2 regions of the Ornithinibacillus salinisoli genome follow, and region 2 is predicted to be linked to the other one. Evidence: a T-box and tRNA genes for the amino acid it is inferred to sense, from the RefSeq annotation. Region 2 holds a T-box; the other holds one or more tRNA genes.
The links. A T-box is a leader RNA that pairs with one kind of tRNA and senses whether it is charged. The one in region 2 lies ahead of glyQ (glycine--tRNA ligase subunit alpha), so its partner is inferred to be a tRNA-Gly.
Positions count from the first base shown of each region.

Region 1: it encodes a tRNA-Gly, which carries the amino acid that the T-box ahead of glyQ (glycine--tRNA ligase subunit alpha) is inferred to sense. The anticodon was not compared.

Region 1 is NZ_JBHUMI010000016.1:143,087-147,523, forward strand. It holds gene rph (ribonuclease PH) at 1-494, shown strand, start outside; gene ACFSTA_RS11295 (XTP/dITP diphosphatase) at 491-1,084, shown strand; gene ACFSTA_RS11300 (metallophosphoesterase) at 1,108-1,620, shown strand; tRNA gene ACFSTA_RS11305 (tRNA-Gly) at 1,933-2,006, shown strand; tRNA gene ACFSTA_RS11310 (tRNA-Arg) at 2,016-2,089, shown strand; gene ACFSTA_RS11315 (tetratricopeptide repeat protein) at 2,229-3,209, shown strand; gene tig (trigger factor) at 3,390-4,437, shown strand, end outside.
Region 2 is NZ_JBHUMI010000016.1:296,541-300,977, forward strand. It holds gene era (GTPase Era) at 1-145, shown strand, start outside; gene ACFSTA_RS12065 (YqzL family protein) at 327-473, shown strand; gene recO (DNA repair protein RecO) at 503-1,246, shown strand; T-box leader at 1,798-1,973, shown strand; gene glyQ (glycine--tRNA ligase subunit alpha) at 2,036-2,914, shown strand; gene glyS (glycine--tRNA ligase subunit beta) at 2,915-4,437, shown strand, end outside.

The DNA.
Region 1 (4,437 bases), 150 kb from region 2:
AACGATTAATTGGAAGGGCATTGCGTTCTGTAGTCGATTTAAATAAAATTGGAGAACGAACGGTATGGGTTGATTGTGATGTCATTCAAGCTGATGGTGGTACAAGAACTGCTTCCATAACGGGAGCTTTTGTAGCCGTTGTTTTAGCATTTGGGAAGTTATTAGAGCAGAAAAAAATAAGTAAAATGCCAGTTACTCATTATCTAGCTGCGACTTCTGTTGGTATGCTAGCGGAAGGTACTGAAATATTGGATTTAAATTATGGTGAGGATTCCAAAGCTGCCGTTGATATGAATGTTGTCATGACTGGTGCTGGTGAATTTGTGGAGATTCAAGGTACTGGTGAAGAAGCTACATTTACTTTTAATCAATTGCAAACAATGCTTGAATTAGCAAATGAAGGGATGAAGCAAATCTTTACTATTCAAAAAGAGGCGTTAGCAGAACTTACCGAGCGTATAGGGGAAACAATAGACGCCGGTGAGCAATCATGAAAAAAGTTATTATAGCTACTAAAAACAAAGGCAAAGCTAAAGAATTTAAGACATTATTTGCAAAATATAATATACAAGCTGTATCTTTATTGGAATTAAAAGATAACATGCCTGACGTCGATGAAACTGGATCAACTTTTGAAGAAAATGCTGCATTAAAAGCCGAAGAGATAGCTGGAGTTCTAAACACTCCTGTTCTGGCCGATGACTCTGGTCTCGTTATTGATGCGTTGGGTGGTAGACCAGGTATATATTCAGCAAGGTATGCTGGTGAACCTAAAAATGATCAAGCTAATACTGAAAAAGTAATAGCAGAATTAGCGAACGTACCAGAACACGAAAGGACAGCTCGTTTTGTCTGTGTATTAGCAGTCGCAATACCTGGGAATAATACGATCTTAAAATCTGGCTATTGTGAAGGTAGAATAGGGACTCATCCTAAAGGGGAAAACGGATTTGGCTATGACCCCATTTTTATTCCGGAAGGTTTTGAAGAAACAATGGCTGAATTGTCTTCAGAAGAGAAAAACAACATAAGTCACCGTAATAATGCGATTGTCCAGTTGGAAGACTGGCTAAGAAGTATATAATATAATTGTAAGAGGTGATTCTTATGAATAATTTACTTATAATGAGCGATAGTCATGGGTTAACAGAAGAGATTGAAGTAATTAAAAATAGACATAATTGTACATATATGTTTCATTGTGGTGATTCAGAGTTAGACATGGATGCACCAGAATTAGCTGGATTTATTAAAGTAGGCGGGAATTGTGATTTTGATAGTCGGTATCCAGATGAGCAAGTTTCTAGAATCGGTGATGTAGCCTTTCTACTAACACATGGGCATCTTCACAATGTGAAGATGAATATGACGACTCTTTCATATAGGGCAGAGGAATTGGGGGCAAGTGTAATTTGTTTTGGGCATACGCATATCGCTGGGGCTGAAAAAATAGGTAATCAGTTATTTATTAATCCAGGAAGTATTCGTCTACCGAGAGCACGGGTAGAAAAAACATATGCCATCATGAAGTGGGAGTCAATTCATGATATTAACATTACATTTTATACGACTTCCGGTGAGCTGGTAAAAGGAATGTCATACAATTTTCAACTAGAATAACCAATTCAGAAATGCTTTTCCTTGAGAAAATTAAATCACAGGGAGAAGTGTTTCTCTTATATTTATAAATTTTAACAGTTGACAATGAAATACATAGTCCATATAATAAATCTTGTGACCAAAAATGAATTATAAGCTAATTTAAATATTATTTATACCTAGATGCGGGTGTAGTTACGAGCAAAACTTCCACCGAGTAATCTACGAGTTGCCCCGAAGCACCTAACATCCATGAATAATCTTGCAGATGTAGGGGCATAGCTTGTCCAATCAATAAGCGTAAGCTATTTTAAAATATTAATATATTTAGATGCGGGTGTAGTTTAGTGGTAAAACCTCAGCCTTCCAAGCTGATGTCGAGGGTTCAATTCCCTTCACCCGCTCCATACATATATGTCCCAGTAGCTCAGCAGGATAGAGCAACAGCCTTCTAAGCTGTGGGTCGGGAGTTCGAATCTCTCCTGGGACGCTATAAAAGAAACCTATGTTTTTATAGGTTTCTTCTTTTTTAGTTGGGTTGACAATGGAATGTCCCGTTTAATTTTTATTTTAATGGGAATGTATATATACTATTAAGTAACCTGAAACTTGTGTAAAGGAGGGAATATATGGAGGGTGAAAATGAAAAAGTTATCCTATTTCCGAAATGGAGAACGATATTAGAAGAGGAGAGCTTAGAAGCTTTAAAACAAAAAAGGTATGAAGAGGCATTATCAAAGTTAAATGAGCTTCTAAATTATCAAATATATAGTCATGAAATTATCATAGGTAAATTGATTTGTCTAATGGAACTAGGTAGGCATGATGAAGCGAAAGACTTATGTGAAGAAGCAATGAGCCTAAAAGATGAGGATTATTATCATTATGTACATATATATTTAACGATTCTATTTCAAACGAATCAATACAACGAATTAATGGATCAAGTTGATTATGAACTTGAGTCACCAGACGTACCATTTATAATCCGCGAGCAATTTCAGCAATTATATGATGTCAGTTCAAAAATGATCAAAGATGCTAATAATGAAGAAGCAATAGCTTACATAAAGGAATTACAAGAAGCAATAGAGAATGAGGATTATTCGAGACAGTGGCACATAGTTGAAAGTTTACGAGATCTAAAAGCATCCCCAGATAAGAATGTTGTAAATTACTTAAAATCAGAACATATTCATCCAGTTATTAAAACAACTATTTTTCTATGGCTACAAGATAAAGAAGTTTCTGAGTTAGTGGATGTTCAAAAATTAGGACTTCAGCTCCATTTGAAACCTACAGATGTCACCGGTATTAGATCACATACTACCGTTAAGCAAACATTGTTACTTATTAACGAATTGGAGCAAAAAAATCCGACACTATTTCACCTACTAATTCAATTACTAGATCGCTATGCTTATGTTAGATATCCATTATTGCCAACAAGCGATCAAGTAGCTGATATAGCAGTTGCTCTTCGATTTTTAGGTGAGGAATTATTGAATATACATAAGAAAACAAGGGAAGAACTTACGGATAACCAAATACGTTATCTACATGAAATACAAACGTGTGAAAAACTTTACTTAAGTATAATAGAGGACTGAATAATCTTATGGCTGTAATTGCTTGAAAGGCATCATAATTATGTTATAATTAGGTGGTTGTAAATTTGAGATTCAACTAGCTTCCATACATATAATCAAGTGATATCGTTATGGAAAGCGAATAACAATTTTAATTGATAGAACGAATCAATGGAAATAATAGATTTTGGAGGGAATTAAATGTCAACAAAATGGGAAAAACAAGAAGGTAATGAAGGTGTTCTAACATTTGAAGTATCCGCAGAGGATTTTGATACTGCTTTAGATAAAGCTTTTAAAAAAGTAGTAAAAACAGTTCAAATTCCAGGATTTCGTAAGGGGAAAATTCCTCGTAGCATGTTTGAAAAACGTTTTGGTGTAGAATCATTATATCAAGATGCAGTAGATATTGTTTTACCTGATGCTTATATGAAAGCTATTGAAGAATCGGGAATTGAACCTATTGATCAACCTTCAATTGATATTGAAGAAATTGAAAAAGGTAAGAATGTTGTATTTACAGCTAAAGTAACTGTGAAACCTGAAGTAACTTTAGGTGACTATAAAGGTCTTGAAGTTGAAGAGCAAGATACAACAGTTACAGACGAAGATGTCCAAAATGAATTAGAACAACTTAGAGAGCGCCATGCCGAGCTAATTGTAAAAGAAGAAGGCAAAGTTGAAAATGGTGACACAGTGGTAATGGATTTTGAAGGTTTCTTAGATGGTGAAGCATTTGATGGTGGTAAAGGCGAAAATCATTCATTAGAAATCGGATCAGGTCAATTCATTCCAGGTTTTGAAGAGAAATTAATTGGAAAAGAAGCAGGAGAAGATACGGAAATTGAAGTAACTTTCCCTGATGATTACCATGCTGAAGAATTAGCTGGTAAAAAAGCTACATTCAAAGTTAAAGTTCATGAAATTAAAACAAAAGAATTACCAGAGTTAGACGATGAATTTGCTAAAGATGTAGACGAAGAAGTAGAATCACTTGAAGAATTAAAAAATAAGAAAAAAGAAGAACTTGAATCTCAAAAGAGTCAAGATGCAGATAATCAAAAGCGTGAAACGTTAATTGAAAAAGCTTCAGATAATGCCAGCGTTGACATTCCAGAAGCAATGGTTGAGACAGAGTTAGAACGTATGGTAAAAGAATTTGAACAACGCTTGCAAATGCAAGGTATGACGATGGAAATGTACTTCCAGTTCTCTGGCCAAGACGAAGCTGCATTAAAAGAGCAAATGA
Region 2 (4,437 bases):
AAATATTGGTAAGGATGCTCGGAAAGATATAGAGGCTTTGCTTGGTACTAAAGTATATTTAGAGTTATGGGTGAAAATTCAAAAAGATTGGCGTAATAAGCAAAGTCAGCTACAAGAGTTTGGTTTCCGAAGTGACGAATATTAGACATGGAAAAATTTATAACTAATTGTTTTGCTATCAGTGGTAATCCTAATTATATAAGGTTGCTGAAGAGACCTTACATTTGGTAAAGGGCGAATTATAGGTGTTGTTTTTTGGGCTGCATTTGGTGTTCTAACTTTAAAACATATACTTGAACAAGTATTAAAAGAAAGGGTGTTTTCTTGTGATCGACTTTACATGGAAATTATTTAGTCAAACAGGAAATATTGAAACCTATTTATTATTGAAAGAGTTAGAAAATGATCCTAATAAAACGGATAGTGAAAACTTAATGGATACAAGTGAGTTACCAATAGATACAAAGATGTAGCATACCGTATAGAAAATAGGTGAATGTGTGTGCTAGAAAAAATTGAGGGTATTGTAATTAAGACAATGGACTATGGAGAAACACATAAAATAGTTACAATTTTTAGTAGGAAGATTGGGAAGTTTTCTGCACTAGCTAAGGGAGCTAAAAAAACTAAGAGTAGGATGGCTGCAGTAACGCAGCCATTCATTTATGGCCAGTTTTTAGTGTATGTCAATTCAGGATTAAGCTCGATTCAACAGGGAGAGATAATCCAATCGTTTCGTACGATAAGAGAAGATATTATAAAAACAGCTTATCTTGCCTACATAACGGAACTAACCGAGAAGCTTATAGATGATCAAAGTCCAGATAGTTATTTATATGACCAACTTTATCAAACCGTAAGTTGGATCGCTGAAAACGAAGATGTGGATATCCCTATTATAATGTATGAATTAAAGCTATTTGCTAAAGGTGGGTTTGCACCTATTCTTGATAAATGTGTACACTGTGGTACAACAGAAAACCTTTCAGCTTTTTCGATTGTGGAAGGTGGTTTATTATGTAGAAAATGTTTATACAAGGATCAGCAAGCTATTTCTTTGTCAATTGCACTCATTAAGTTACTTCATATGTTTTCAAGAATTGGACTCGAGCAAGTTGGTAAGATTTCGGTGAAGCCAGAAAATAAATTATTGTTAAGGAAGCTATTGGACTCCTATTATGATCGATATGGTGGGTATTACTTAAAGTCAAAACGTTTTCTGAGTCAACTAGACCTATTAAAATAAGGACTGTATTCTATATTGCTACTTACGTATTAAACTTAATTTATAGTTGATGTAAAATGTACAGTACCTTAAAATGAAAAAATGTGAAATGATTAAATTTACTGCACCAAATCTCGCTCCAGAAATACTCTTCGCTTTCCGCGGGCGGCTGGTGAGCCTCCTCGAACTCCGTTCTGCGGGGTCTCACCGATGCCTTTCCTCCCGCCGGAGTCTACGTGTATTTCTTCCGCTAGAATAGTGCATGGAGACTTCATAACATGAATTCCCTAGAAATAACTTTCTGTACCATTGGGAAGAGCTCCACTAGTTGTTGAAATCATTAGCTAACACCATTCCATAGCTAGAGAATAACCACTAGCGAATATTCTTACGGAGCGGTTTTGTAGCACTCGACTGAGTTAGATTGTGAAAGTAAATCTACGCAAAGGTTATGTCGCAGTTTATGTAAATTGCAACAAACTGTACGAAAAGAGCATAAAATAAGAAATAAATCGTCCAGAGTTGACAACTGTGAGGAAAATAAAGTATTATTTGTACATATTTTATATAACTCTTTTGCTTTGATGGAGAATAGTACTTATGATTTGTCTATTAATAGCGAGTCCAGGATGGTGGAAGCTGGATAAATAGTCTATAAGGAATGGCGCTCTTGAGCAAGTATGATAAAGTGGCTCTATAACAAATGGAGCAAATAGGGTGGAACCGCGGATTAAAACCCGTCCCTATGTCAGAAATGACATAGGGACGGGTTTTTCATATTTCAAAAAAATTTTATGGAGGATCGTTAAGATGACAATTCAAGAAATGATATTAACACTTCAAAAATATTGGTCAAACCAAAATTGTATATTAATGCAAGCGTATGACGTTGAGAAGGGGGCGGGTACGATGTCACCGATGACACTTTTACGCAGCTTAGGTCCAGAGCCGTGGAATGTTGCTTATGTGGAACCTTCTAGAAGGCCTAACGATGGTAGGTATGGTAAAAATCCGAACCGTTTATATCAACATCATCAATTTCAAGTAATAATGAAACCATCCCCTGATAACATTCAAGAATTGTATTTGGATTCTTTGAAAGCATTAGGAGTAGATCCTTTACAACATGACATTCGTTTTGTGGAAGATAATTGGGAGAACCCAACCCTAGGAGCAGCTGGGTTAGGGTGGGAAGTTTGGTTAGATGGAATGGAAATTACGCAATTCACTTACTTTCAACAAATAGGTGGATTAGAAGCGAGTCCGGTAACGGTTGAATTAACTTATGGAATCGAACGATTGGCATCCTATATCCAGGATAAAGAAAACGTATTTGATCTAGAATGGACAAACGGAGTAACAGTTAAGGATATTTTCTTACAGCCAGAGTATGAACATTCGAAGTATACGTTTGAAGAATCTAATACAAAAATGTTATTTGAGTTATTTTCTATGTATGAACAGGAAGCGAAAGTCACGATGGAGAAGGGGCTTGTTTTTCCAGCCTATGATTATGTTTTAAAATGTTCCCATACATTTAATTTACTTGATGCGCGTGGCGTGATTTCCGTTACGGAGAGAACAGGCTATATATCAAGAATTAGAAACCTAGCCAGAAGTATAGCGAAAGCATATGTTGCTGAAAGAGAAAGCTTAGGGTTTCCGATGCTTAAGAAGGAGGAAGCTTAAATGACGAAAAATGTCCTATTTGAAATTGGTTTAGAAGAATTACCAGCCCGTTTTATTGATGACGCGGAAAAGCAATTAATAACGAAAACGACAAACTGGTTAAACGAATTGCGAATTTCCTTTGAATCGATTACAGGATATTCAACTCCAAGAAGGCTAGCCATATTAATTGAAAATATGGCAGAAGAACAAACAACCATAGAAGAAGAGGCTAAGGGTCCATCCATAAAAATTGCAAAAGATGAAGATGGTAACTGGACGAAAGCAGCTATTGGATTTACAAAAGGACAAGGAAAATCAACAGACGATATTTATATAAAAGAGATAAAAGGTGCATCCTATATTTTTGTAAAAAAACATATTGAGGGAAAAGCTAGCAAGGAATTACTACCAGCATTCAAGGAAATTGTAGAGGCTATTCCATTTGGTAAAAACATGCGCTGGGGAGAGCAGACACTTCGTTATGCTAGACCGATCAGGTGGTTAGTAGCTTTATATGGTAAAGAAGTAATTCCTTTTGAAGTAGCGAATGTAAAAAGCAGTAATATGACATTTGGCCATCGCTTTTTAGGAAAAGAAATTGTCTTAACTAATCCGCTATCCTATAAAGAACAATTAGAAAATAATTATGTCATTGTGGAAGCAAGTAAACGAGAAGAATTAATTACACAAGGAATAAATGATATTATAGAAGAAAAAAGTTTTGATATACCAGTAGATAAGGATTTGTTAAATGAAGTTCGTAACTTAGTTGAATTTCCAACTGTATTTGTTGGTTCCTATGAAAGAGATTACCTAAACCTTCCACCAGAAGTATTAATTACTACAATGAAGGAACATCAAAGATACTTTCCAGTGAAATCTCAGCAAGGGGAGTTGTTACCTTATTTTATAGGAGTACGTAACGGTAACGCCAATTCACTTGAGACTGTCATAAAAGGAAATGAAAAAGTACTCCGAGCAAGGCTATCAGATGCACAATTCTTTTATGAAGAAGATTTAAGACAGTCGATCGACAGTTTTCAGGATAAATTACAAAATGTTGTTTTCCAGGAAAAGTTAGGTACGATTAGTGAAAAAGTAACCCGAGTAGCATTCATAGCTACGAAGATTGCAGAGCTTTTAGAAGTAGAACCATCCACGAGAGAAAATGTTGTGAGAGCTGCTCACATAAGTAAGTTTGATTTAATGACGAACATGGTAAATGAATTTACAGAATTACAAGGTGTTATTGGAGAAAAATATGCAGTGAAATTTGGTGAGAACAAGCATGTCGCTCAAGCGATAAAAGAACAATACTTACCAAATAGTGCAACGGGTGCTTTACCACAATCTATAGAAGGTTCGATAGTTAGTATCGCAGATAAGCTTGATACGATTGTTGGATGTATTTTTGTAGGACTAAAACCAACAGGTTCACAGGATCCATATGGCCTTCGAAGGCAAGCAATTGGTATTTTACGTATTTTGCAAGCAATGGACTGGAATATTTCCGTAAATAAGTTAATGGAAATTCCAGTAAA